DNA from 2 places in the Pseudomonas sp. MS01C9 genome. Region 1 is predicted to be linked to the other one. Evidence: riboswitches for the same ligand, from Rfam matches in the RefSeq annotation. Region 1 holds a riboswitch; the other holds the start of a gene.
What was found. A riboswitch is a leader RNA that binds a small molecule or an ion and turns the genes downstream of it on or off. The one in region 1 is predicted to bind cobalamin.
Positions count from the first base shown of each region.

Region 2: linked by a shared signal. The riboswitch ahead of AC1M7R_RS21775 (CbtB domain-containing protein) and the one ahead of cobO (cob(I)yrinic acid a,c-diamide adenosyltransferase) in region 1 are both predicted to bind cobalamin.

Region 1 is NZ_CM177073.1:908,406-922,659, reverse strand. It holds gene AC1M7R_RS04280 (PQQ-dependent sugar dehydrogenase) at 64-1,374, opposite strand; gene AC1M7R_RS04275 (hypothetical protein) at 1,441-2,025, opposite strand; cobalamin riboswitch at 2,186-2,396, shown strand; gene cobO (cob(I)yrinic acid a,c-diamide adenosyltransferase) at 2,477-3,103, shown strand; gene AC1M7R_RS04265 (cobyrinic acid a,c-diamide synthase CobB) at 3,115-4,482, shown strand; gene bluB (5,6-dimethylbenzimidazole synthase) at 4,479-5,129, shown strand; gene cbiB (adenosylcobinamide-phosphate synthase CbiB) at 5,126-6,034, shown strand; gene cobD (threonine-phosphate decarboxylase CobD) at 6,027-7,019, shown strand; gene AC1M7R_RS04245 (cobyric acid synthase) at 7,016-8,467, shown strand; gene cobU (bifunctional adenosylcobinamide kinase/adenosylcobinamide-phosphate guanylyltransferase) at 8,618-9,139, shown strand; gene cobT (nicotinate-nucleotide--dimethylbenzimidazole phosphoribosyltransferase) at 9,136-10,191, shown strand; gene cobC (alpha-ribazole phosphatase family protein) at 10,188-10,763, shown strand; gene AC1M7R_RS04225 (adenosylcobinamide-GDP ribazoletransferase) at 10,766-11,497, shown strand; gene AC1M7R_RS04220 (MarR family winged helix-turn-helix transcriptional regulator) at 11,604-12,008, shown strand; gene AC1M7R_RS04215 (MFS transporter) at 12,060-13,268, shown strand; gene AC1M7R_RS04210 (glutathione peroxidase) at 13,450-14,001, shown strand.
Region 2 is NZ_CM177073.1:4,767,697-4,781,950, forward strand. It holds gene AC1M7R_RS21750 (fatty acid cis/trans isomerase) at 1-64, shown strand, start outside; gene nfuA (Fe-S biogenesis protein NfuA) at 180-764, shown strand; gene cobM (precorrin-4 C(11)-methyltransferase) at 873-1,619, opposite strand; gene AC1M7R_RS21765 (cobalamin biosynthesis protein) at 1,698-2,102, opposite strand; gene AC1M7R_RS21770 (CbtA family protein) at 2,099-2,794, opposite strand; gene AC1M7R_RS21775 (CbtB domain-containing protein) at 2,806-2,994, opposite strand; cobalamin riboswitch at 3,096-3,318, opposite strand; cobalamin riboswitch at 3,499-3,712, shown strand; gene cobW (cobalamin biosynthesis protein CobW) at 3,811-4,875, shown strand; gene cobN (cobaltochelatase subunit CobN) at 4,879-8,652, shown strand; gene AC1M7R_RS21790 (magnesium chelatase ATPase subunit I) at 8,719-9,720, shown strand; gene AC1M7R_RS21795 (vWA domain-containing protein) at 9,822-10,379, shown strand; gene AC1M7R_RS21800 (phospholipase D-like domain-containing protein) at 10,579-12,225, shown strand; gene AC1M7R_RS21805 (YdcA family protein) at 12,280-12,621, shown strand; gene AC1M7R_RS21810 (thioredoxin family protein) at 12,731-13,177, opposite strand; gene AC1M7R_RS21815 (transporter substrate-binding protein) at 13,519-14,254, shown strand, end outside.

The sequences.
Region 1 (14,254 bases):
TCTAGGGCTGCTGCGCAGCCCCGCGGGGATCAATCCCCTCGCCACAGAAGAGTGCGATCAGCGCTATTGGGCAGACACCCGCCAGATCTTGTTCCCCACATCATCGGCCACCAGCAATCCACCCTGTTTGTCGATCACGACACCTACCGGGCGGCCCTGGGCTTTTTCGTCGGCGTTCAGGAAGCCGCTCAGCACATCGACAGGTTGCCCGACCGGCTTGCCAGCACTGAAGGGGACGAAAATCACTTTGTAGCCACTGTGGGGCTTGCGATTCCATGAGCCGTGCTGCCCGATGAACGCTCCCTCGGTAAATGGCGCGGGCAGGTTGCTGCCCTCGGCGAAGGTCAGGCCCAGCGACGCGGTGTGAGGCCCGACGGCATAGTCCGGGGCGATGGCCTTGGCCACCAGGTCCGGTTTCTGGGGCTCGACCCGAGTATCGACATGCTGCCCGTAATAGCTGTAGGGCCAGCCATAGAAGCCGCCATCCTTGACCGAGGTGATGTAGTCCGGCACCAGGTCGCTGCCGATCTCGTCCCGTTCGTTCACCGCTGTCCACAGCGCTCCGCTGCGCGGCTCCCAGGCCAGGCCGTTGGGGTTGCGCAGGCCCGAGGCAAAGATGCGGTGGTTGCCGCTGGCGCGGTCCACTTCCCAGATGGCCGCACGACCTTCTTCAGCCTCCATGCCGTTCTCCGCGACGTTACTGTTCGAGCCGGTGGTGACGTACAGCTTGCTGCCGTCGCGGCTGGCGATGACGTTTTTGGTCCAGTGGTGGTTGAGCGTGCCGCCCGGCAAGTCGACGACCTTGGTGGGCTGCGCCTTGATTTGCGTGTCGCCGTCCTTGTAGGGAAAACGAATCAACCGGTCAGTGTCGGCCACGTACAGGTCATTGCCCACCAGGGTCATGCCGAACGGCGAGTTGAGGTTCTCCAGGAAAACCGTGCGGGTTTCGGCGATGCCGTCGTGATTGGCGTCACGCAGCAGTGTGATGCGATTGGGGCTTGGCACTCCGGCGCCGGCGCGACCCATGACCTTTTTCATTACCCAGCCGCGCACGCCCTTGGAATCGTCTGGCTTGGGTGGGGCATTGGTTTCGGCTACCAGCACATCGCCGTTGGGCAGCACATAGAGCCAGCGTGGATGATCCAGGCCTTCGGCGAAAGCCTTCACTTGCAGGCCCTGGGCCGGCGTCGGCTTGGCGCCGTCCGGCCAGCCGACAGCTTCGGCGATGTTCACGGTGGGGATCAGGGTCTTGTTCGGTTCCGGCAGCTTCGGCGATGGGCCGGTGCCATCGGACACTTGCAGCGTGGACGATTCGCCGCAAGCGACAAGCCCTGCGGCAAGGACAATGGTCAGGAGATGAGGCGGCTTGAGCATGCTGGCTTCCCTATGAATGCATGTGGTTATTCATAGAGAAGCGTAGACGCGCGATGGTTCCACCCGTCAGCCGTGGGCCTGCTTGAACAGTACGGCGATCCCCGGATGATAATGACCGGCCTCGTTGCGCAACTTGCGGTAGGCGTAAGGGAAATACCAGGCCACGGCGCAGGAGTTTTCCTTCTGCAGTTCATCGACCATGTCCTGCAGCTCTTCGGGCGTGGTGCTTTGCTGGGCTTTTTGCGGCGCGACGAACAGGCAGCCCAGCTTCAGGTCGCTGGCGTAGCTGATGCGCTTGGCGTCGCTGGTGGCTTCGAGCAAGGGCTGGGTCAGGTTGAGGCTCTTGACCTTTGGCCAGCGCTGGGTGGCCTGGATGAAGGCGCGCTCATCCGTACCGGCAATGAACAGGTGGGCCCTGGCGTTGCGTTCGCCTTCTTCATTCTGCTTGCGGGTCGGGGCGTCCTGCAGCGTGACCATCTCGGCCATCCAGGCCGCTGCCGAGAGCAATCCCAGGTTGGCTTTTTCGTCGAACCAGTACGGCGTGTCGTTATCCCCGCGCACGGTGTTGTAGCGATCGATGCAGTCGAACCAGCGTTCGAGCATCGGGCGCAGGAACTCCAGTTTTGGATTGCTGATGATCATGCCTTGCATGCGTTGCCCCCTGTTGTTCTTGTGATATCGGGTGGTAATGTCCATTTGATATCATTTGCCGCATCATGGCACAACATTGACGTCATTTTATTGATCCTGGCCAATAAGCGACGCCCGGCCCGCGGTGGCTTTAATTGACGCTCCTGCCCCAACCCTCTAACCTTCGCGGCTTGTTTCAGGTGCTTTGTGGCCGCAGGCCGACAAAGTGAAACAGGGAAGCCGGTGAGCCCATGCGAGCCCGGCGCTGCCCCCGCAACGGTAAATGAGTCAAGGCTGCCCATGAGCCACTGCGTCCAAGGACGTGGGAAGGCGGGTAGCCCGGCATCACGCCGCTCATGAGCCCGGAGACCGGCCTGATCCATTCAACGGCGTCACGGTGGGCGATGCCAGGCTTGTTGCCGTCTCTTTTTGTGCCCGCCCGCCGTTATCCAGTCCCAACGGAGGCCTCCCCATGACCGGTTCCCCCATTTCCGATGCGTCCGATCGCGACGAACGTCACCTGGCGCGCATGCTGCGCAAGAAAGCCGTGATCGACGAGCGTATTGCCAACGCGCCGAACGAGTGCGGCCTGCTGCTGGTGCTGAGCGGCAACGGCAAGGGCAAGAGCAGCTCTGCGTTCGGCATGCTCGCGCGGGCCATGGGGCATGGCATGCAATGCGGCGTGGTGCAGTTCATCAAGGGGCGCAACAGCACCGGGGAAGAACTGTTTTTCCGTCGCTTCCCGGAGCAGGTGCGTTTTCATGTGATGGGGGAAGGATTTACCTGGGAAACCCAGGACCGCCAGCGCGATATCGCTGCTGCCGAAGCCGCCTGGGCGGTGTCGCGCCAGTTGCTGGGCGATCCGTCCATCGGCCTGGTCGTGCTCGATGAACTCAATATCGCCCTCAAGCATGGATACCTGGACCTGGACCAGGTGCTGAGCGACCTGCAGGCCCGCCCGCCCATGCAGCATGTGGTGGTGACCGGGCGTGGCGCCAAGCCGGAAATGATCGAGTTGGCGGATACCGTCACCGAGATGGGCATGATCAAGCACGCCTTCCAGGCCGGCATCAAGGCGCAGAAGGGTGTCGAGCTGTGAGCGATGCCCGCATGCACAGCCGCCAGTGCCCGGCCGTCCTGATCGCAGCCCCTGCCTCGGGGCAGGGCAAGACCACCGTCACCGCCGCGCTGGCCCGGTTGCATCGCAACCAGGGGCGCAGGGTGCGGGTATTCAAGTGCGGTCCGGATTTTCTCGATCCGATGATCCTGGAGCGCGCCAGCGGCGCGCCGGTCTATCAGCTGGACATGTGGATGGTCGGCGAGCAGGAAAGTCGACGGCTGTTGTGGGAAGCCGCCGGGGAGGCGGACCTGATCCTGATCGAAGGCGTGATGGGGCTGTTCGACGGCACCCCGTCCAGTGCCGACCTGGCGCGGCATTTCGGTGTACCGGTGCTGGCGGTGATCGACGGAACGGCCATGGCCCAGACGTTCGGCGCCCTGGCCCTGGGCCTGGCGCGTTATCAAGCGGACCTGCCGTTTGCCGGGGTGCTGGCCAACCGGGTCGGCACCTTGCGGCATGCGCAACTGCTCGAAGGCAGCCTGACCGAAGGGCTGCGCTGGTACGGCGCGTTGTCCCGGGAAACCGGTATCGAATTGCCCAGCCGTCACCTCGGCCTGGTCCAGGCCAGTGAGCTGAATGACCTGGATCTGCGCCTTGATGCTGCCGCCGAGGCCCTGGCGAGCAGTTGCGAAGTGACGCTGCCGCCGGCCGTGACGTTTGCCGCACCCGAGGTGGTGGCCGTGCAACCCTGGCTCGACGGCGTCCGTATCGCCGTGGCGCGGGACGAAGCGTTTGCGTTCACCTACGGCGCAAGCCTCGACCTGCTGCGGGCCATGGGCGCGCAGTTGAGCTTTTTCTCTCCGATCCATGACACGACGCTGCCCGAAGCGGACAGCCTCTACCTGCCTGGCGGTTACCCGGAGCTGCACCATGTCGCCCTGGCCCGGAACGCGTCGATGCTGGCGGCGATCCGGGCTCACCATGAGGCTGGCAAGCCCTTGCTGGCCGAATGCGGCGGCATGTTGTACCTGCTGGATTCGCTGACCGATGTCGAAGGTACTCGCGCCGAGCTGCTGGGCCTGCTGGCCGGCGAGGCGCAGATGCAGAAACGCCTGGCGGCCCTGGCCCTGCAAGCGGTGGAGCTGCCGGAAGGCACCTTGCGGGGCCATACCTACCATCATTCGCTGACCAGCACCGATGTTGCGCCGATCGCTCGTGGCCAGAGTCCCAATGGCGGGCGTGGAGCCGAGGCGGTTTTCCGGCAGGGGCGGATGACGGCTTCCTATGTTCACTTCTATTTTCCATCAAACCCGAGGGCGATCGCCGCGCTGTTCGCGCCGGTCCCCGAGGCCGCCTTCGCGAACACGTTCGATCACCTGACTCCAGTGGAAGCGGGCTTGCTCGCGAAAAGGCCATGACCGACAACGCTTTCTCCCAGGCCGAACGCGACGCCATCTACCGCGCCATCGCCGAGCGCCGCGACATGCGCCACTTCGCAGGTGGCTCGGTTGAGCCGGCCTTGCTGCGGCGCCTGCTGGAAGCGGCGCATCAGGCTCCCAGCGTGGGCCTGATGCAGCCGTGGCGATTCATTCGCATCAGTGACCGCGCCCTGCGCGGCAATATCCGGCAGTTGGTGGAAGAGGAACGTGTTCGCACTGCCGAGGCCCTGGGCGAGCGTAGCGATGAGTTCATGAAGCTCAAGGTCGAAGGCATCGACGACTGCGCCGAAGTGTTGGTGGCCGCGTTGATGGATGATCGCGAGCGGCATATCTTCGGGCGTCGGACCTTGCCGGAAATGGATCTGGCCTCGCTGTCCTGCGCCATCCAGAACCTGTGGCTGGCCGCCCGTGCCGAAGGGTTGGGGATGGGCTGGGTGTCGTTGTTCGAGCCCCAGGCCCTGGCCGACCTGCTGGGGTTGCCCGTCGGCGCCAAGCCCCTGGCGATTCTGTGCCTGGGGCCGGTGCAGAGCTTTTACCCGGCTCCGATGCTCACCCTGGAGGGCTGGGCGCAATCGAGGCCGCTCAATGAACTGCTTTATGAAAACCGTTGGGGCGTGAGCTCATGAGCGTGGCACTGCTCAGCGCTGCTGCGGTGGCGTTGGATGCGTTGCTGGGCGAACCTCGACGCTGGCATCCGTTGGTGGCGTTCGGCGGATTTGCCGATCGCATCGAACAACGTTTCAACGGGGGCGGGCGCGGCTGGCGCAGCCACGGTGTCACGGCGTGGTTCATCGCCGTGGTGCCGTTGACCTTGCTGGCCACGGCCTTGTCCTGGGCCCCCCTGGTGGGTTGGCTGGTGGACATCCTGGCCTTGTACTGCGCCCTCGGGCTGCGCAGCCTGGGGGAACATGTCGAGCCGGTAGCCCGGGCGTTGCGCAGTGGGGACCTGGACGAAGCGCGTCGGCGGGTGGGCTATCTGGTCAGCCGTGAGACCCGTGAGCTGGACGAAACCGCTGTCGCGCGCGCTGCCACCGAATCGGTGCTGGAGAATGGCAGCGACGCGGTATTCGCCGCCTTGTTCTGGTTCGCCGTGGCCGGCGCGCCCGGCGTGGTGTTGTACCGCTTGAGCAATACCCTCGATGCGATGTGGGGCTACCGCAACGAACGCTTCGAGCGGTTCGGTTGGGCTGCGGCCAGAATCGATGATGGCCTCAATTACATTCCGGCGCGGCTGGTGGCGTTGACCTACGCGTTGCTGGGGAAAACCCGAGTGGCGCTGCGGTGCTGGCGTCGCCAGGGGCCGACCTGGGACAGCCCCAACGCCGGGCCCGTCATGGCGGCCGGTGCCGGGGCGCTTGGGGTCGAGCTGGGAGGCGCGGCGGTTTACCACGGCGAGCTGCACCAGCGTCCGCCTTTGGGCGAGGGCGTTCCGGCGAGCGCCGATTCCATCGATCGCGGCTGGCAACTGGTCCAGCGCGGCGTATGGTTGTGGTTGCTGATCCTCTGCCTGGGAGCCGAGTTTTATGCTTGAGCACGGTGGGCGCCTGCGCAACGCGGCCCGGCAATACGGTATTGCCGAGGCGCAATGGCTCGATCTGTCCAGCGGCCTGGCGCCCTGGCCGTTCGAGGTTCCGGCGATTCCACTGCGCGCCTGGGCCCGGCTGCCTGAGGCGGATGATGGGCTGGAACAGGCGGCCCGCGATTATTACGGCGCTGAGCATGTGCTGCCGGTGGCAGGTTCCCAGATGGCCATCCAGTTGTTGCCCCGCCTGCGCCGCACCGGCAAGGTCGGCGTGCTGTCGCCCTGTTACGCCGAGCACGCCGAGGCCTGGCGCCGAAGTGGCTACATCGTGCGGGAAGTGCTGGAAGCGGAAGTGGATTTCTTCCTCGACAGCCTCGATGTGCTGGTGGTGGTCAACCCGAACAACCCCACGGGCCTGAGCCTGAGCCCGGAGCGTCTGCTCGACTGGCATGCCCGGCTGGCCCAGCGCGGTGGCTGGCTGGTGGTCGATGAAGCGTTCATGGATGTCACGCCGCAACTGAGCCTGGCGGCCCATGCCCATCAGGTCGGTCTGATCGTGCTGCGTTCGTTCGGCAAGTTCTTTGGGCTGGCCGGAGTTCGCCTGGGCTTTGTATTGGCCGAGCGGCACTTGCTCAGGTTGTTGGCCGAACAGGTCGGGCCATGGGCCGTCAGCGGGCCGACGCGGGTGCTGGGGCAGGCCTGTTTGCTGGACCATGCCGCTCAGGTCCGCCAGCGACAGCGCTGTGAAGTCACCAGCCAGCGCCTGGCGCTGACCCTGGAGCGTCATGGCTTCAAGCCCCAGGGCGGCTGCGGGCTGTTCCAGTGGCTGGTGACCGAGCATGCCCAGATGCTTCACGATTTCATGGCCCGCCGCGGCATTCTCCTGCGCTTGTTTTCCCACAACAGCAGCCTGCGGTTCGGGCTTGCAGCCGACGATGCAGAATTCCTGCGCCTCGAACAGGCATTAGAGGCCTACACCAAGGATCTTCCATGACCACTTTGATGGTGCAGGGCACCACATCCGATGCCGGCAAAAGTACCCTGGTGACGGCGCTGTGCCGCTGGGTCCGCCGCCAGGGCGTCAGCGTGGTGCCGTTCAAGCCGCAGAACATGGCGCTCAACAGCGCGGTGACCGCCGATGGCGGCGAAATCGGGCGCGCCCAGGCGGTACAGGCCCAGGCCGCAGGCCTTGAGCCCCATACCGACATGAACCCGGTGCTGCTCAAGCCCAACAGCGACACCGGGGCCCAGGTCATCATCCATGGGCGTGCCGTGACCACCATGAACGCCGTTGCCTATCACGATTACAAAGCCATCGCGATGCAAGCGGTATTGGCCTCTCACCGGCGGTTGAGCGAGGCCTATCCGGTGGTGATGGTGGAAGGTGCGGGATCGCCGGCGGAAATCAATCTGCGGGCCGGCGACATCGCCAACATGGGCTTTGCCGAAGCGGTGGACTGCCCGGTCCTGCTGATCGCCGATATCAATCGCGGCGGGGTCTTCGCCCATCTGGTGGGCACCCTGGAATTGCTGTCGCCCAGCGAGCAGGCGCGGGTGAAAGGCTTCGTCATCAACCGATTTCGCGGCGACATCGCCTTGCTGCAGCCGGGCCTGGATTGGCTTGAGGCGCGTACCGGCAAACCGGTTATTGGCGTGTTGCCCTACGTGACGGATCTGCACCTGGAGGCCGAGGATGGCCTCGACCAGCGCCAGGCCGACAAGGTCGGGCAGGTGCTCAAGGTGGTGGTGCCGGTGTTGCCGCGCATCAGCAACCATACCGATTTCGATCCGTTGCGCCTGCACCCGCAGGTGGACCTGCAATTCATCGGCCCTGGCCAGGCCATTGCGCCGGCCGACCTGATCATCCTGCCCGGTTCGAAAAGCGTGCGCAGCGACCTGGTCTATTTGCGTGCCAACGGCTGGGAGGCGGCTATCCAACGCCACTTGCGCTATGGCGGCAAACTGCTGGGGGTCTGCGGTGGTTTGCAGATGCTCGGCCAGCAGGTCCACGACCCGCTGGGGCTGGAGGGCGCGGCGGGCTCCAGTGCGGGGCTGGGTTTGCTGGCCTTTGAAACGACGCTGGAGCACGAAAAACAACTGCGTAATGTCCGCGGGCGATTGGCCTTGGAAGAGGCTGAGGTCAGCGGCTATGAGATTCACGCGGGGGTGACCACTGGACCGGCCCTGGAAAACGCAGCGGTGTACTTGGAAGACGGCCGTTGCGACGGCGCGAAAAGTCTCGATGGGCAGATTGTCGGCACCTACCTGCATGGACTGTTCGAATCTCCCCAGGCCAGCAGTGCGTTGTTGCGCTGGGCTGGGCTACAGGATGTGCAGGCAGTGGATTACCACGGCTTGCGCGAGCGGGACATCGAGCGGTTGGCGGATCTGGTGGAGCGGCATCTGGACACTGGGTTGTTGCGTGAACTCTGCGGGATCTAGGGTGGCTGTGCCGGCCTCATCGCGGGCAAGCTCGCGCCCACATTGGATTTCTGATGACCACAGAATTCATGAACCCCCAGGATCAACTGTGGGAGCGCGCTTGCTCGCGATGGCGCCAGTCGCCACACCGCCAAATAAAGGTAATGACTCATGCTCCAACTGATCCTCGGCGGCGCCCGCTCCGGCAAGAGTCGCCTGGCGGAAAAACTCGCCACGGACACTCAATTACCCGTGACCTACATCGCCACCAGCCAACCCCTGGACGGCGAGATGAACGCACGGGTCGCCCAGCACCGCGCCCGTCGCCCGGCCGAATGGGCGCTGGTGGAAGAGCCATTGGCCCTGGCCCGGGTGCTACAGGAAAACGCCGCACCCGGGCAATGCCTGCTGGTGGATTGCTTGACCCTGTGGTTGACCAACCTGCTGATGCTCGACGACGCCGAGCGGTTGAATGCAGAACGCGATGCGCTGCTGGACTGCCTTGCTGCGCTGCCCGGCGACATCATTTTTGTCAGCAACGAGACCGGCATGGGTGTCGTGCCGCTGGGTGAGTTGACTCGCCGTTATGTCGATGAAGCCGGTTGGCTGCATCAAGCCTTGGCCGAACGGTGTCAGCGTGTCGTGCTGACCGTCGCCGGCCTGCCCCTGACTCTCAAAGGTACTGCGTCATGACTCACCGCTGGTGGCTGGACCCCTGCAAGCCCCTCGATACCCAGGTCCTGGAACAGGCCGCCGCTCGTCAGCAACAGCTGACCAAACCGGCCGGCTCACTCGGCCGGCTGGAGTCGGTGGCGGTGCAACTGGCGGGGTTGCAAGGGCAGGTCAAGCCGAATCTGGATCAAGTCTGGATCGCGATTTTTGCCGGCGATCATGGAGTCGTGGCCGAGGGCGTATCAGCCTTCCCTCAAGAAGTGACCGGGCAGATGCTGCTCAACTTCGTCAGCGGCGGCGCGGCCATCAGTGTCCTGGCGCGGCAACTGGAGGCCCGGCTGGAAGTGGTGGACCTGGGCACGGTGACGCCGTCGCTCGAATTGGCGGGTGTCAGGCATCTGCGGGTCGGGCCTGGTACCGCGAATTTTCTCCATGGCGCGGCGATGACCCCGAAGCAGGGCGTGCAGGCTTTGCAAGCGGGGCACGACAGCGTGGCGCGCGCGGTCGAGGTCGGCACGCAGTTGTTCATCGGTGGCGAAATGGGCATCGGCAACACCACCGCGGCCAGCGCCCTGGCTTGCGCCTTGCTGGATTGCCCGGTGGCTCACCTGGTGGGGCCGGGTACGGGACTGGACGCGGCGGGTATCAGCCGCAAGGCGCTGGTCATCGAACGCGCCCTGGCGTTGCATGGTGCCCAGGGCAACGACCCGCTGCAGACGCTGTTCAACCTGGGCGGTTTTGAAATCGCAGCGCTGGTCGGTGCCTACCTGGCCTGTGCCCAACAAGGTGTCGCGGTGCTGGTGGACGGTTTCATCTGCAGTGTCGCGGCATTGGTGGCGGTGCGGCTCAATCCGGGCTGCCGGCCATGGCTTCTGTTCGCCCATCGCGGTGCCGAGCCAGGGCATCTCCATGTGCTGGAAACCCTCGGAGCCGAACCGCTGCTCGATCTGGGCCTGCGCCTGGGCGAGGGCAGCGGCGCGGCGCTGGCGGTGCCGCTGTTGCGCCTGGCTTGTGGCCTGCACGGGCAGATGGCGACGTTTGCCGAGGCCGCCGTGGCGGATCGCCCGGCATGACCTTGCGCCTGGACCTGTTGCGTCACGGCGAAACCGAGCTGGGAGGCGGGCTGCGAGGCAGTCTCGACGATGCCCTGACGGCCAAGGGGTGGGAGCAGATGCACACGGCCGTCGCTCAAGGCGGGCCCTGGGATCGGCTGGTGAGTTCACCCTTGCAGCGCTGTGCCCGTTTCGCCGAACAACTCGGCGCCCGGCTCAACGTGCCGGTGCACTTGGAAAAAGACCTGCAAGAGCTGCATTTTGGCGCCTGGGAAGGTCGCAGCGCAGCGGCGTTGATGGACACTGATGCCGAGGCACTGGGCCAGTTCTGGGCCGATCCCTACCGGTTCACCCCGCCCGACGGCGAGCCGGTACTGGCGTTCTCGACACGGGTCCTGGCGGCGGTGGACCGTCTGCATGCGGCCTATGCGGGGCAGCGCGTCCTGCTGGTCAGTCATGGCGGTGTGATGCGCTTGCTGCTGGCTCGTGCCCGGGGGCTGCCACGGGAGCAGTTGCTCAACGTCGAAGTGGCCCATGGCGCGCTGTTTTCACTGCGCGTGTCCTCCGGTCCGGTTCTGGCGGAGATGACCTGACGATGTTGTCGTTCTGGATCGCCTTGCAGTTTCTCAGCAGCCTGCCGGTTCGTCTGCCCGGCATGCCCGAGCCGACGCAGCTCGGTCGGTCGCTGTTGTTCTATCCGTTGGTGGGGGCGTTGTTCGGCGCATTGCTGTGGATCCTCAGCGCTGCGCTGTCCGGAGCGCCGCCACTGCTTCACGGAGCCCTGCTGCTGACGGCGTGGGTGCTGCTCAGTGGCGGCCTTCACCTGGATGGTCTGGCCGACAGCGCCGATGCGTGGCTCGGTGGTTTTGGCGACCGGGAGCGTACGCTGTCGATCATGAAGGACCCCCGCAGCGGCCCCATTGCCGTGATCACGCTGGCACTGGTGTTGCTGCTCAAGTTCACTGCGCTGCTGGCGCTGATCGAGCAAGGCCAGGCCGTTGCCCTGATCATCGCGCCGGTTCTGGGACGTTGTGCGCTGCTGGGCCTGTTCCTGAGTACGCCTTACGTGCGAGCTGGCGGATTGGGCCAGGCACTCGCCGATCACTTGCCACGAGACGCGGGCTGCAAAGTGCTGTCGATCAGTGTGCTGGGCTGTGTTCTGCTGGCGGGGTGGACGGGGATCCTGGCATCGATCATCGCGACTGCTGTGTTTATCGGCCTGCGGCACATGATGCTGCGCAGGCTCGGGGGTTGCACTGGAGACACGGCCGGGGCGTTGCTGGAGCTGCTGGAAATGGCCGTGCTGGTGGGCTTGGCATTGGCCTGATCCGTACTTGGTCTTGATTGACAAGGGATTCATTTCGCTTCGCTGCGCAGGCATCCTCGCCAAATTAAAATTTGCATTCACTTAGTCGCGGGTATATACACGCATCATGCTTCCTTCCCAATGTCTATGCATCAACCTGCGTCGTGCCGCCCGGGGCGTCAGCAGGTACTACGACGGAGCCCTCGACGGTTTCGGCATCAACGTTGCCCAGTATTCGCTGTTGAACAACCTGGCACGCCTGGACCAGCCGAGCATTTCCTCCCTGGCCGAGGCCATGGGCCTGGATCGCAGTACCCTTGGGCGAAACCTGCGAGTACTGGAGGGCGAGGGGCTGGTCCGGCTCGCAGAGGGTGAAGACCTGCGCAACCGCATCGTGATGTTGACGGAGGCCGGGCATGCCCGGCTCGAGGCCGCGTTGCCGGCCTGGGAAGCGGCGCAACAGAAACTGATCGATAAGCTGGGTGCCGAGAAACGCGCCACCTTGCTGGCCTTGCTGGATGAACTGGCGTGAAGCCGGTTCGTTCGACGATAAGTGGGTATATACCCACAACCGGAGAATAAAATGACATCGATGTGGCGTACCTGTGGTTGGGTCCTGGTGGGCAGCGCGCTGATCCTGGCGTTGTCCCTGGGGGTGAGGCATGGCTTCGGGCTGTTCCTGGCGCCCATGAGTGCCGAATTCGGCTGGGGCCGCGAAGTGTTTGCCTTCGCCATTGCCTTGCAGAACCTGATCTGGGGCCTGGCACAACCCTTCACCGGAGCCTTGGCCGATCGCTTCGGTGCGGCCAGGGTCGTGCTGATCGGTGGCGTGCTTTATGCCCTCGGCCTGTTGTTCATGGGGCTCTCGGATTCTGCCTGGTCGCTGTCGTTGAGTGCGGGACTGCTGATCGGGATCGGCCTGTCCGGTACGTCGTTCTCGGTGATCCTGGGGGTGGTCGGTCGCGCGGTGCCGGCGGACAAACGCAGCATGGGCATGGGCATCGCCAGTGCTGCCGGCTCGTTTGGCCAGTTCGCCATGCTGCCGGGCACGCTGGGGTTGATCGGCTGGCTGGGATGGTCCGCCGCGCTGTTGGCGCTGGGCCTGCTGGTGGCGTTGATCGTGCCGTTGGTCAGCATGCTCAAGGACGTGCCGGCGCCGCTGTCCAGTCATGAACAAACCCTGTCTGAAGCCTTGCGCGAGGCGTGCAGTCATTCCGGGTTCTGGCTGCTGGCATTCGGTTTTTTTGTCTGTGGTTTTCAGGTCGTGTTCATCGGCGTGCACCTGCCCGCCTATCTGGTGGACCAGCACCTGCCCGCCAGCGTGGGAACGACCGTGCTGGCGCTGGTGGGGTTGTTCAATATCTTTGGCACTTACACGGCGGGCTGGCTCGGTGGCCGGATGTCCAAGCCGCGCCTGCTGACGGGCTTGTACCTGCTGCGCGCGGTGGTGATCGGCCTGTTCCTGTGGTTACCGGTGACCACCACCACTGCCTACCTGTTTGGCATGGCGATGGGCTTCTTGTGGCTGTCTACGGTGCCGTTGACCAATGGCACGGTGGCGACTCTCTTCGGTGTACGCAATCTTTCGATGCTGGGAGGGATCGTGTTCCTGTTCCACCAGTTGGGGTCATTCCTCGGTGGCTGGTTGGGTGGGGTGGTGTACGACCGCACCGGCAGCTACGACCTGATCTGGCAAGTGGCGGTCCTGCTCAGCCTGCTGGCGGCTGCGCTGAACTGGCCGGTGCGTGAGCGTCCGGTAGCGCGCCTGCAGGTGCAGGCGGGTGCCGCATGAGCCGCGTCGGTCCGTGGTTGCTTGTCCTGGGCGCTGGCGCGCTGCTGGCGTTGGCCTGGTGGGGCTGGCATCAGGGCGGGCTGGCATTGATGCAACTGGGCATGGGCAACTGCTGAACAATGGACGGCACCGTGCGTGCGGAGTAACGTCGTGGTCTGATCGGCTTTCAAGGACATTCGACATGCTGATGCGCTGGCTTGCTGTTTCCGCTCTGCTGCTGGCCGTGGCCGGACAAACCCAGGCCGCTGGCTGCCCGCCGTTGCTGGAGGGTTCGTTGCCCAAGCTGCGGGCCAAGGAAACCATCGATCTTTGCCAGCACTTCGCCGGTAAGCCGTTGGTGGTGGTCAATACCGCCAGTTTCTGTGGGTTCGCCCCGCAGTTCAAAGGCCTTGAGGCTCTCAACCAGCGCTACAAGGGCGAAGGGCTGCAAGTGTTGGGCGTGCCATCCAATGATTTCAAGCAGGAGTCCAAGGATGGCGCTGAAACGGCCAAGGTTTGCTACGTCAATTACGGCGTGACCTTCACCATGACCGAGCCTCAACCGGTACGCGGCGCTGACGCCATCCCATTATTCAAGCATCTGGCCGAGCAATCCAGCGCACCGAAATGGAATTTCTACAAATACGTCGTGGACCGCCAGGGCAAGGTGGTGGGCAGTTTCTCCAGTCGCATCAAGCCCGATGATCCCGAATTCATCAAGGCAGTGGAGGCGGCCATCGCATCCCGACCCTGATTGCTCTCATGAGAAAGCCCCGTCTCTTTGCAGAGGTCGGGGCTTTTTTTGGGCTTTGAAATCTGCCGTGATCCACTCGAGTCTCAGTCATATCCAATACGTTTTATTGCTTGGAATGTTGTGAATGTTGAGTTATCCAGTTTGCAAATAATTCCCTGGTTGTGTGTGGCGGGTTCAATGATTAGTGAGGAAGTTGGATAAGGCAAATAAAGTTGAAAGTTTTATTGTGATTCATGGGAGGAAGAGTCTGTAG
Region 2 (14,254 bases), 2.3 Mb from region 1:
TATCCAGGAAACGGAGCCCCTGGAGGAGGGGGTGCTGGATATGAATCGCTACCAGAACCTCTGATGGGCGCGCCCGGCGGCAGACCTTGCGGCGCCGGGTGCTTTCCCGACAAAAATACTGGGACTTTGTCCGGCGCCCTGATTGGCGTAAACTGCCGGCAAGCCTGCGAGGAGTTCCCATGACCGCCATAACCATTACCGATGCCGCCCACGATTACCTGGCCGACCTGCTGTCCAAGCAGAACACCCCGGGAATCGGGATCCGCATCTTCATCACCCAGCCTGGCACCCAGTACGCAGAGACGTGTATCGCCTATTGCAAGCCAGGTGAAGAAAAGCCCGAAGACACCGCGCTGGGGCTCAAGAGCTTCACCGCCTACATCGATTCCTTCAGCGAAGCGTTCCTGGACGACGCGGTGGTGGACTATGCCACCGACCGCATGGGTGGCCAGCTGACCATCAAGGCGCCGAACGCCAAGGTTCCGATGGTCAACGCCGACAGTCCCATCAATGAGCGCATCAACTACTACCTGCAAACCGAGATCAACCCAGGGCTGGCCAGCCACGGCGGCCAGGTGTCGCTGATCGATGTGGTGGAAGACGGCATCGCCGTGCTCCAGTTCGGTGGCGGCTGCCAGGGCTGCGGCCAGGCCGACGTGACCCTCAAGGAAGGCATCGAGCGCACTTTGCTCGAGCGCATCCCGGAGCTCAAGGGCGTGCGCGACGTGACCGACCATACGCAGAAAGAAAACGCCTACTACTGAATACGTGTTCGCCGCGGATTGTGTGTGGCGGGGGAGCAAGCTCCCTCGCCACAATAGTTTCTGCCGTCAGCCTGTACCCCCGTCCCTGTGGGATCTGGGTTGGCTACGTCAAGGCCTGTAGAGATGCGCATGCCCGGCGCGGTACAGCGACGATTCGCTGAACACATCATTGCCCAGCACCCGTCCCACCAGGATCAACGCCGTTCGGCGCAAACCCTTGGCCTGGACCTTCCCGGCGATATCCGCCAACGTCCCCACCACCCAATCCTGATCCGGCCACGTCGCCCGGTGGATCACCGCAATCGGGCAGTCGCCGCCGTAGTGGGGCAGCAGTTCGTCGACGATCTTTTCCAGGTGATTGACCCCCAGGTGAATCGCCATGGTCGCCCGGTGCTGTGCCAGATTGCCCAGTTCTTCCCCAGCAGGCATCGGGGATTTATCGGCGTAACGGGTGAGGATCACGCTCTGGGAGATATCCGGCAAGGTCAGTTCGCTGCCCAGCAGGGCTGCGCAGGCTGAGGTCGCGGTCACGCCCGGGATGATCTCGAATGGAATGCCAAGTGCCCGCAGGCAGCGAATCTGCTCACCGATGGCGCCGTACAGGCTCGGGTCGCCGGAGTGCACCCGGGCCACGTCCTGACCTTTGCGGTGGGCGGTTTCCATCAGCCCGACGATCTGTTCCAGGTGCAGTTCGGCACTGTTGACCACTTGTTCGGCGCAATGGCCATCGAGCACGGCGCTCGGCACCAGGGAGCCGGCGTAGATGATCACCGGGCAACTGCGGATCAAGCGCTGGCCCTTGACGGTGATCAGTTCCGGATCGCCGGGGCCGGCGCCGATGAAGTACACGGTCATGACCGGCTCCTGTGGAAGGTGGGGTGAGCGTCGCCCATATGAAGATCGCTCATGATCCTGGACGGCGATTATCGGGATTTACGCCACGACCGCCAATGCCAACGTGCTCATGGGGCTTGTTTGACGAGGGATCAGCAGGGTTGCGGGTTTCGTGCCCAATTGGTCGGCCAAGGCCAGGGCGGCGCTTTCGGCGATGCCGTAGCAACCGGTTCGCTCGAAGGCGATCTCGGAGCGATGACTGAGCCGCTGCTCGTAACCGGCCAACTGTTCGGCACTCAAGCACGTCAGCGGCAGTGCCAGTTGCCCGGCCAGTTCCAGCAGCCCGGGCTCGTCACGCTTGAGGTCGATGCTGGCCAGGGCCCGCACTTGGTGAAGTTCGATGCCGTGGGCCAACAACGTCTCTTCGAGCAAGGCCCGCAGCGTGCTGGCCGGGCAACCGCGCTGACAGCCCAGGCCGATCACCAGTATCGACCCGGTGCTCATGTGTCGTGGTGGGCTTGACCGTCACGGCGAAACAGCCAGGCGCTGATCAGGCCCAGGGCCAGCCAGAAGGCGATGTTGGTGACCTGGGAGGCGATCTTGAACTGGCTTTCCAGGGCTTCGGGCGCCAGCATCGAGTGGACTTCAGGTTGTGGCGCGCCGATGAGGTGAGGCACCAGCAAGGTCGCGACCCCCAACAGCTTGAGCAGCCAATGCCTGCCGAAGGCGATCAGGGCGATGCCCACCGCCGTGGACGCCGCAGTGCCGATCCACCACATCTGCCGCTGGGTCAGGTCGGCCGCCGCGGTGCCGGGCAACTCCGGGGGCAGGCCAAGGGTCGGTGCCAGGACGAAAGTGGCGTAACCGGCCAGGCCCCAGAGCAGGCCCTGGGAGGTGCGAGTCGGTGCGCGCAAGGTGTACAGGCCCGCGAGCATCAGGGCAAAACCCACGGCGACCACCAGGTTACCGCCAGTGGTGGACAGCACGCGCTGCCAGCCGTCTTCCGGCTCCCACGCCTCGGCATCGTGAGTGTGGGCAACGCCGTCGGTGTGCTCATGGACCTCGGACGCCGGAGCCTTCTCGAAGGTTTCCGCCTGGAGAATCAGTGGCGATACCCACAAGCTCTGCAACAGGGTCAGCAGCAGGGCGGCCAGCAAGCCGCTGAAACCGGCGGTCTGCGCGATACGCTTGATCATGTCGTCAGTTCTCAGTGGCAGGGGAAGGCGGCGCTGTGGCGGGTATCGTGGGCGGCGTTGTGCACCGCTTCGATGTGAGAGAAGCCGGCGAAATAGACCAGCCCCGCACCCAGGATCGAAGCCAGGATCGCGGCGCTCAGGCGTTGGCTCAGGGTGGTGGTGCTGCTGGCGGTGCGGGCGGTGCTGCTGATGGTCGACATGGCGCTTCCCTCTGTTTTTGTTCCGTGGGGGATGCGAGCGCAATGAGACCCCGGGCGAAAGACCGCCGAGGTTCGAACAGCGCCCGCCCACCGCGGGTTTGTTGATGCTTGAGTCATGGGCCGGTCTCCGGGCTCGCGAGGTGCCGGGCTCGTGCCTGGCCTGCAAGCGTCACCTTCCCATGTCCGGGGACACAGTGGTTCAGACGCTTCGCTCGCTTACCGTTGCGGGGGCAGCACCGGACTGACGTGGCTTTGGAGTAAAGCACACGATTCACCGGTTTCCCGTTTCACCCTGTGAAGGGCACCCGTAACTAGGCGCACAGGAGAGCATGGGTGGGGCGGGGCCGTCAATGCACAGGGGGCCGCTGCGCAGCCCGTCGCGAACAAGCTCGCCCCCACAGGGGGGGCTGCGGGATCCAATGTGGGAGCGAGCCTGCTCGCGATGGCGGCGGTAAGGACACCGCATAACTTACTTGCGGAGATTGACCCGTCCCCACACCCTGCGTAGCCTTGCGCCTTCGAGGTTCTTCGGCCTGCGCCGAAGCTAAGAAGGGAACGCGGTCCAAGCCGCGGCTGCCCCCGCAACTGTGAACGGTGATGTTTCTGCAAGGCCACTGTGCATGCCCTTTATCCGGGGTGCGCGGGAAGGCGCAGCAATTGCCAGTCGGATGACTGGCCCACCGTCAGCCAGGAGACCTGCCTCGACACAGATTCTCACTAAAACCGGGCGGGGTGATCCGGTGGCGAAATCTTCCGCGCACGCCTGTGCCAGCGGTTGTCGTCCCGTTTGCCCGCCACCTTGCCAAAGGGCATCCGATGAAAACACTGGCCAAGCTTCCCGTCACCATCGTCACCGGTTTCCTCGGCTCGGGGAAGACCACCCTGCTGCGGCACATGCTCGACAACGCCCAGGGGCGTCGTATCGCCGTGATCGTCAACGAGTTCGGCGAACTGGGCATCGACGGCGAGATCCTCAAGCAGTGCTCCATCGGTTGCACCGAGGAAGAGGCCAACGGCCGCGTCTACGAACTGGCCAACGGTTGCCTGTGCTGCACGGTCCAGGAAGAGTTCTTCCCGGTCATGCGCGAACTGGTGGCCCGGCGTGGCGATCTCGATCACATCCTGATCGAGACCTCCGGCCTGGCCCTGCCCAAGCCGTTGGTCCAGGCCTTCCAATGGCCGGAAATCCGCAGTGCCTGCACTGTCGATGCGGTGATCACCGTGGTCGACAGCCCGGCCGTGGCCGCCGGTACCTTCGCCGCCTTCCCCGACCAGGTGGACGCCCAGCGCAAACTCGATCCGAACCTGGACCACGAGTCACCGCTGCATGAGCTGTTCGCCGATCAACTGGCCAGCGCCGACCTGGTGATTCTCAACAAGGCCGACCTGATCAGCCCAGGCGACCTGGCGAAGGTCCGCCTGGAGGTGGCCGAAGAGCTGCCGCCGGCAGTCAAGGTCATCGAAGCCAGCAGCGGACGCCTGCCCCTGGATGTGCTGATCGGCCTCGGCGCAGGTTCCGAAGAGCACATCGACGGCCGCCATAGCCATCACGACCATCACCACGACGGCGACGATGACGACCACGATCATGACGCCTTCGACTCCATCTCCATCGAGCTGCCCCAGGCCGACGAAAGTCTGTTGCTCGATGCCCTGACCCAACTGGTGGTCCAGCACGGCGTGCTGCGGGTCAAAGGCTTCGCGGCGATTCCGAACAAGCCGATGCGGCTGTTGGTCCAGGGCGTCGGTACGCGCTTCGACAAGCATTTCGATCGCCAGTGGGGCGCGGATGAAGCGCGGGTCACTCGCCTGGTCCTGATTGGCCAGGCCCTGGATGCCGGGCTGCTCGAAGCGCAGTTGCGCGCCGCCCTCGGCGCCTGACCCATGCACCTGCTCAGGACCCAGCCCGGCGGTTTTGTGTCCGATGACAACATTGCCGACCTGGGGCAGACCCCCGCCGAGCTGGTGATCCTGTGCAGTGGCGACTCCAGCCTGGCGCTGCTGGCCGAAGCGGCGAAGCAGTTGCCAGGCGATTATCCCGAGTTTCGCCTCGCCAACCCGATGCAAGTGCAGAACCACGCCTCGGTGGACCTGTACTTCGAAGACGTGCTACGCCACGCCAAGGTCATCCTGCTGTCGCTGCACGGCGGTATCGGCTATTGGCGCTACGGCATCGAACGGCTGATGGCATTGGCCGGACGCGGGGTGAAGCTGATCCTGGTGCCGGGGGACGATCGTCCTGATCCGGAACTCAGCGACCTGAGCAACGTCCCCGTCGAGGACCGCGACCGTCTCTGGCAGTTCTTGCGCCAGGGCGGACTGGGCAATGCCCTGGACCTTTTCCATAACCTCGCCAGCCAATGGTTCGGTCGCGATTATCCATGGGGCGAACCGCAGGCCCTGCCACGCACGGCGATCTATCACCCCACGCACAACCAGGCCAGCCTCGCTGACTGGCGAGCCGACTGGCAGGCCGGACAACCGGTGGCGGCGGTGCTGTTCTATCGCTCCCACCTGCAAGCGGCGAATACCGCGTTCATCGATGTGTTCTGCCAGCGTTTGCAAGCGGCGGGGCTCAACCCGCTACCGATGGCCGTGGCGAGCCTCAAGGAGCCCGGTTGCCTGGCCATGGTGCAGGACTGGCTCGACGAGGCAGAGGCCGGGGTGATCCTCAACACCACGGGATTTGCCCAATCCAGTCCCGAAGCACCGCACCTGCGCCCGTTTCGTCGCAACGTTCCGGTGATCCAGGCGATCTGCGCCCAGGACAACGAGCCCGGCTGGCGTGCCAGCGAGCAGGGCCTGGGCCCGCGGGACCTGGCGATGCACATTGCCTTGCCGGAGCTGGACGGGCGGATCATCAGTCGCCCCATCAGTTTCAAGGACCTGGCCTGGCGCAGTGAGCTCAGCCAGAGCGACGTGGTCTGCTACCGGGCGGTGCCCGAGCGCATGGATTTCGTTGCCGAGCTGGCGCGGCGCTGGACCGACCTGGCGCGTCTGCCCAACGCGGAAAAACGTGTAGCCCTGATTCTCGCCAACTATCCGACCCGGGATGGACGCATCGGCAACGGCGTCGGCCTGGACACGCCAGCGGCGGCGCTGAACATCCTGCGCGCCTTGCATGCCGAGGGTTATCCGCTGCCAGCGCAATTGCCCGCCAGCGGCACGGCGCTGATCCAGCAATTGCTCGGCGGGGTCAGCAACGACCTGGACAGCCTCGATCTGCGTCCGTGTCACCAGAGCCTGTCCCTCGATGCCTATCGGGCGATGTTCGATGCGTTGCCCGAGTCCAACCGCCAGGCCGTGCTGGAGCGCTGGGGCACCCCCGACAAGGATCCGATGTTTCGCCAGGGGCGACTGATGATCGCCGGCCTGCGCCTGGGCCTGACGTTCGTCGGCATCCAGCCGGCCCGGGGGTATCAGGTCGATCCGAGCGCGGTGTACCACGACCCGGACCTGGTGCCGCCCCATGGTTACCTGGCGTTCTATTTCTGGCTGCGCCACGCCTATGGCGCCCATGCGGTCATTCATGTCGGCAAGCACGGCAACCTCGAGTGGCTGCCCGGCAAGGGCGTCGGGCTGTCGGCGAATTGCTGGCCGGACGCGCTGCTGGGACCGTTGCCGAACATCTATCCGTTCATCGTCAATGATCCGGGCGAGGGCGCCCAGGCCAAGCGCCGTACCCAGGCGGTGATCATCGATCATTTGATGCCGCCCCTGACCCGGGCCGAAACCTACGGGCCGTTGCGTAACCTGGAGTTGCTGGCCGACGAGTACTACGAGGCGCAACTGCTGGATCCGCGTCGGGCCCGGGAGCTGCAGCGGGACATTCTCGGCCTGGTGCGCGAGACCCACATCGATCGCGAGCTGCAACTTGACGCGGCCCTGGACAGCGACGCCGACGCCGCGATCTGGCTGCCGCGCCTGGACACCTACCTGTGCGACTTGAAGGAGTCGCAGATCCGCGACGGGCTGCATGTCTTCGGTCAATCCCCTGCCGGGCGGCTGCGCATCGACACGTTGCTGGCGTTGTTGCGCATTCCCCGTGGCGACGGCAAGGGTGCGCAGTCCAGTCTGCTGCGGGCCCTGGCCAGGGCGTTCGAGCTGGGCTTCGACCCCCTGGATTGCGCCTTGGCCGAGCCTTGGGGCGGCGGTCGTCCGCAGGCATTGTGTCAGGTCAGCGACCAGGCCTGGCGTACCGTCGGCGATACCCGCGAACGCCTGGAGCTGTTCGCAGCGCAGTTGATCGAACGGGCCCTGGACGGCGCGGTCGAGGGGTTGGACGTGCCAGGCTGGGAGACGGTGAGCAGCATTGTCGAGCACCTGCGCGAGGTCGTGGCGCCGCGCCTGGATGCCTGCGGTCCGGCGGAAATGCGCGGTCTGCTCGATGCCCTCGGCGGGCGCTTCGTGCCGGCCGGGCCAAGCGGTGCGCCGAGTCGCGGGCGCCTGGACGTGCTGCCCACCGGGCGCAATTTCTTCTCGGTGGACGTGCGTAACCTGCCCACCACCACGGCGTGGCGGATCGGCTTCCAATCGGCCAACCTGATTCTCGAGCGGCACCTGCAGGATCACGGTGATCACCTGCGCCAGCTCGGCCTGTCGGTGTGGGGCACCGCCACTATGCGCACCGGCGGCGACGACATTGCCCAGGCCATGGCCCTGATGGGCGTGCGGCCGGTGTGGGCCACAGGCAGCCAGCGGGTCGATGATTTCGAGATCCTGCCGTTGAGCCTGCTGGACCGGCCGCGTGTCGATGTGACGTTGCGGGTGTCTGGCTTCTTCCGCGACGCGTTCGCCAACCTGATCCGCCTGTTCGATGCCGCGGTCCAGGCTGTCGCCGCCCTCGACGAGCCGGATGACATGAACCCCCTGGCGGCCAAGGTCCGTGGAGAACGCGAAGCCCTGTCAGCGTCGGGCCTGGATCCGGAAGTGGCAGCGCGCCAGGCCGGCTGGCGGATCTTCGGGGCCAAGCCCGGGGCCTATGGCGCCGGCGTGCAGGGCGCCGTGGACGGTCGCCTGTGGCAGAGTCGCGAAGACCTGGCCGAGGTTTACCTGAACTGGGGCGGCTACGCTTATGGCGGCAGCGATGAAGGCACCGCCGCCCGGGAGCAGTTCTCCCGACGCCTGAGCCAGGTGCAAGCGGTGCTGCAGAACCAGGACAACCGCGAGCACGACCTGCTCGATTCCAACGATTACTACCAGTTCCAGGGCGGCATGTTGGCGGCGGTGGAGACCCTCAGCGGCGAAACCGCAGCCAGCTATCATGGCGATCACAGCCAGCCGGACCTGCCAAGGATCCGCACCCTGAAAGAAGAGCTCAACCGCGTCATCCGTTCCCGGGCCGTCAACCCGAAGTGGATCGACGGAGTCAAGCGCCACGGCTACAAAGGTGCGTTCGAACTGGCGGCGACGGTGGACAACCTGTTCGCCTTCGACGCCACTACGCAGTTGATCGATGATCACCAGTACGCATTGCTGGCCGATGCCTACCTGCTCGATCCGCACACCCAGGCATTCATTCGCCAGCACAACCCCGATGCCCTGCGGGACATGACCGAGCGCATGCTCGAAGCCCAGCAGCGAGGGATGTGGCAGGACCCGGGGGAGTATCGCGAAGCGTTGGAGAATTTGCTGTTGGACATCGAGGAGGATGGCTGATTGTCCAGCCAGCCGGCCAGGTACTCTGTTCGTATTGACGTTATCGACCACCCTTGAGAATCAGATATGACCCAACCCCATTTCCCCCTCTGCGCCGTGGTCGGCGCCGATGACCTGAAGCTGGCGCTGTGCCTGGCCGCCATCGATCCCAGGATTGGCGGCGTGCTGATCGAAGGGCCGCGGGGCATGGCCAAGTCCACCCTGGCCCGGGGCCTGGCGGACCTGTTGGCCAGCGGTCAGTTCGTCACCTTGCCCCTGGGCGCCACGGAAGAGCGACTGGTGGGCACCCTCGATCTGGACGCGGCCCTGGGCGAGGGTCGGGCGCAGTTTTCCCCCGGCGTGCTGGCCAAGGCCGACGGTGGTGTGTTGTACGTCGATGAGGTGAACCTGCTGCCCGACCATCTGGTGGACCTGCTGCTGGATGTGGCCGCCAGCGGTACCAACGTGATCGAGCGCGACGGCATTTCCCATCGGCATCCGGCGCGTTTCGTGCTGATCGGCACCATGAACCCGGAAGAGGGCGAACTGCGCCCGCAACTGCTCGATCGCTTCGGCCTGAACGTGGCGCTCCACGGGCATACCGCACCGGCGGAGCGTGGGCAGATCATTCGACGGCGGCTGGATTTCGACAGCGATCCGGTGGCGTTCTGCGCCGAGTGGTCGCAGGCCCAGCAGCACCTGCGCGATCGTTGCCAGCAGGCCCGCGACCTGTTGCCGGCCATTGCCCTGGACGATGCGTCCCTGGCGCTGATTACCGAGCGCTGTTTTGCCGCTGGGGTCGATGGCCTGCGCGCCGACCTGGTCTGGCTGCGTGCCGCCCGTGCCCATGCCGCTTGGCGCGGCGCGCAGGCCATCGCCGTCGACGACATCGACGCGGTCGCTGAATTTGCCTTGCGTCATCGTCGGCGCGAACGGACGGATCCGGCCGCTGCGCCTTCCCCGCCGCCTGCGCCTGGCGAGCGCGCAACCGAACCCCGGGGAGGCCAAGGCCAGTGGGGGGATCTGCCGCCCCGGGCACTGCCGACCGGTACCCGACGCGACGTGCCGGGGTGGCCAAAAAAGCCCTAGGCATCCGCCCTCGTGCCAGCGCGGGGGCGGATGCCGGACCCCGGGCAGGGCACCTGGAGCAGGGGCGCCAGGGCCGCAGCAAAACGGCGTCTGGCGGCGCGGTGAATTGGCCAAGGACCCTGCTCGAGGGGCGTCCACGCTTGCGCCAGGACCTGCGTTGGCACGAGCGTCACCGTGCGCCTCACGAACTCTGGCTGGTGATCGTGGATGCCTCGGCCTCGACCCGTCGTCATCGGGCCTTGAGCGACGGCAAAGGCTTGTTGGCGCAATTGTTCGACGACGCCTACCGGCAGCGGGCCCGCCTGGCGCTGTTGACGGCCAGTGGCACGCAGCCGAACTGGCAGGTGCAAGGGCTCAAGGCCTCGGCGGGTCTGCGCCACTGGCTCGATGGCCTGGGCGCCGGTGGCGGTACGCCGTTGCTGGCTGCGTTGAGCGAGGCCGGACGCTGGTTGACGGCCCGGCGCAAGCGCTTCCCTGCGGAGCGACAGCGGGTGCTGGTGATGACCGATGGGCGCGTGAAGGAGGGGCTGTCGCTGTCGCCCCTGGATTGTCCGTGCCTGTTGATCGACATCGAGCGCGGCCCGATCCGCCTGGGCCGGGCCCGGCAGTTGGCGGGGCAGTTGCAGGCTGAGTATCGGCATATCGATGAGGCTGATTGAAAGGTTCTGTGACTGTCAGGGCCCCATCGCGAGCAAGCTCGCTCCTACACGGGTTTTGTTGTGAACACATGAATGATGAACACCCCGGGCCCTTGTGGGAGCGAGCTTGCTCGCGATGGCATCCCCTCGGTTCCCATGACCTGCCCACCTGACCCGTTTCACTGCACTATGCTCAAGCAGCCCCCCACAGGAGTGAACCATGCGCGTACTCGTCACCAATGCCCAGGACGATTTCCGGGTCAAGGCCTATGCCGGGACCAACGGTGTGCTACTGGCCATGGACCTGGCCGAATCACGGCGCAAGGGTTTGCTGGGTTTCGCCATCGAGAAGCAGCAGGGTGACAAACCCTGGCTGTTCCTGTTCAACAGCCTGACCTTTCCCGACACGGCCCATACCTTTCCCCAGTTCCACGCCACGCCCAGCGACAAGGCCCCGTTGCAGAAATTTCGCTGGGCCGACTACGCCGTCAACCCTGGGGTGACGCTTCATTATCGGGTGCACCTGGCCTATGGCAGTTACAAGGCACCGCAACTGGGGGAGTCGCTGGAAGTCACCATCACCAGCGACGACGCAATGCCCGCCAACCAGCGGGTCATCTTCAATCGTGCGGTGGCCGCCAGCCAGGCTTTCCAGCGCAAGTTCCCCGAGCTGGACGCCTTGATCGATGCCAACAAGCACCTGTCCATCGACGATTGGCCCGACGCGCCGCGTCGCTGGCTGGAGAACGGCCTGCTGGGACGCTTGACCGGCTTCATCGACCGGGCGCTGGACGCCACCTGGGCGCTGGATGTGGCCATCTACGAATACGAGTTGCCCGTGATCGTCGATGCGGTCAATGCCGCGTTTGCCCGTGGCGCGCGGGTGCGGGTGCTGTACCACGCCGAACCGGGCGACGACACCACACTGCGTAACGAAGCCAACCTGGAACGATTGCCGCCGGCCAACAAGCGCGGGCGAGTCACCCACAACATCTTCCATGACAAGTTCATCGTGCTGAGCAAGATCGATGACCGCGGGGCGTTGCAGCCGGAGGCCGTGTTGTGCGGCAGCACCAACTTCACCGCCAACGGCGTTTATCGCCAGGCGAATGTCGTGCATGTGCTGGACGACCCACGGGTCAGCGACAGCTACCGCCAGGTGTTCGAACAGATCTGGGAGGCCCCCGATGATGTCGATGCCACGCGTGAGTGGCTGAACCGCAACAACCCCATGAAGCCCGGGGAGCCGCTGTTCGTCGGCTTCTCTCCACGGACGGGAGGGGGCGACCTTGATCGTTTCGTCGACATCATCGAGGCGGCGCGCAAGGACCTGCTGTTCGTCACCGCCTTTGTCCTGCCCGATCGGATCCTCGATGCCTTGCTCGGCCAGCCCAACGACGACATCTTGCGTTATGGCCTGCAGAACACCACCAGCCGTATCACCGGTTTCCATGCCGACCGCACCGCTGAGTTCGCTGCCACGGCACTGCTCAATACCGGCCTGGAGGGCTGGCTCAAGGAAAACAAGAAAGGTCAGAAAGGCAACCTGCTGGTGCACACCAAGGCCGTCGTCACCGACTTCACCAGCGACACGCCCACCATCATCAGCGGCAGTCACAACCTGAGCGCCGCGGCCAGCAGTGGCAACGATGAGAACTACCTCATCATCCAGGGCGATACCGACCTGGCCGACCGCTACGGACTGGAGCTGCTGCGTTTCTACGAGCATTACCGCTTCCGTTATTTCGCCAAGAAACTTGCGCTCAAGCAGGTCAAGCCGTTGGCGGTAGATGACAGTTGGAGTGATGACTATTACCGCGAGGGTGACCTGCGGATGTTGTCCAGGGTGAGATTCGGCGGGCGGTAGCGCAGTATTGATGGCGTGATATCATCGGGCCATCGATCAGCCAGGAATGCTGTCATGAACCTTTGTCACGGAACGTCCGGCCCGCTTCGCATCGCTATCGCGATTCTCCTGGTGTCCCTGTCTGCATCAGCCTTCGCCGCCAATACGCCGTGTTCCGGACGCAAGGGTGGTATCGCCGGGTGTGATGGCGATACCTTCCTGTGCAACGACGGCTCCATCAGCGCCTCGAAAAAGTCTTGCTCTGCCATGCTGGGAATCCGTAACGAAGCTCGCCCGCAATCGCTGCTCAAGTCCTCCGACGGGTGCCCGTGCGGCAGTGGTCACTACTGCGTCGGGCCTCGGGGTGGGGTTTATTGCCTTACGCCGGGCGGCAGCAAGAGCTACAAGCGCAAATAGACCAGGCGCACCGCCGAACCATTGTGTGAGCGAGCTTGTTCGCGATAGCGTCAGGCCGGTGGGCATCACCATTGGCTGACCCGCCGCCGTCGCGGGCTCGCTCCTATCGTTATCGAAACGTCACCCGCATCTTCATCAGCGCTCGCCCTCGACCTGCAGTGCACAAATTCTGAAACCGCTGCCGCAGCCAATTCACGTCATGGCGCGTCGGGGGAAACGAGCGCCGCGGTTTTGTCCGGCCGACGTGTTCGGCAAAGTGGCGCATCAGCGAAGGCTGGTCACCGATGCCCTTGAGTTTGAGGCACAACTTCCCATCCTTATAGAAAAGCACGGTCGGTGTTCCGCTGACTTCCGGATGCCGGGGCGACTCGTGGGTGCTCAATTTGTAGATGATGGCTCGATCCTGGAACGCCTCGGCCACCTTGCAGAACACCGGTTCGGCCCAGCCGCAGGCGTAGCAGTGTGGATGGCCAAAATAGAAGATCACCGGGCGCCAGGTCCTGAGGGCCTTGCGGTAGTCCTGTTGTGACGCTACGTGAGTAATGAGCGAACTCATGGCCGCCTCCTTTCTACTCCGAGGTGACAGGAACGATAAGGAACCCGGCGGGGTATCGCTACTGTCAGAGTCGACAGGTGGCCTGCTCTGTTTCAGTGCGAAACGGATCGCAAATACTCTGTTTGGGGCCTTGGTACCCGGACGCCGTAGCCAACGGTAGCAAGCGTGTCAGCGGTCCGCGAGCGTTCCCGGGCACTCGGTTCTTCCAACCTCCTGATTTCAATCGCTTTCCATTTTTTATCAAGCGTGGCTGCAAGCCTGTGGCACACTTTCTGCTGTCTATTCCGTTGTTACATACCTGGTTCCGCTATAACGGAATAAACTCACCTGGAGTGCTTGCCATGCAATGCCGACCTTCCTTGTTCAAAGCGTGTGTTTTTCTCTTCGCGGCCACGACGGCCGCCATGGGTGTCGCCCAGGCGGCTGACAGCAAGCTGGACAGCGTGCTGCAACGCGGGAAATTGATCGTAGGCACGGGCAGTACCAATGCGCCGTGGCACTTCCAGGGAGCGGATGGCAAGTTGCAGGGTTTCGATATCGATATCGCACGAATGGTCGCCAAGGGCCTGTTCAATGACCCGGAGAAAGTCGAGTTCGTGGTGCAGTCGTCCGATGCGCGGATTCCCAACCTGCTGACCGACAAGGTCGACATGAGCTGCCAGTTCATCACCGTCACCGCCAGCCGCGCCCAGCAGGTGGCCTTCACCTTGCCGTACTATCGCGAAGGCGTCGGCCTGCTGCTGCCGGCCAACAGCAAGTACAAGGAAATCGAGGACCTGAAGGCGGCCGGCGACGACGTCACCGTGGCCGTGCTGCAGAACGTGTATGCCGAGGAACTGGTGCACCAGGCGCTGCCCAAGGCCAGGGTCGATCAGTACGACAGTGTCGACCTGATGTACCAGGCGGTGAACTCCGGCCGCGCCGATGCCGCCGCCACCGACCAGTCTTCGGTCAAGTACCTGATGGTGCAGAACCCCGGCCGTTATCGCAGCCCGGCCTACGCCTGGAGCCCGCAGACCTATGCCTGCGCGGTCAAGCGTGGCGACCAGGACTGGCTGAACTTCGTCAACACCACCT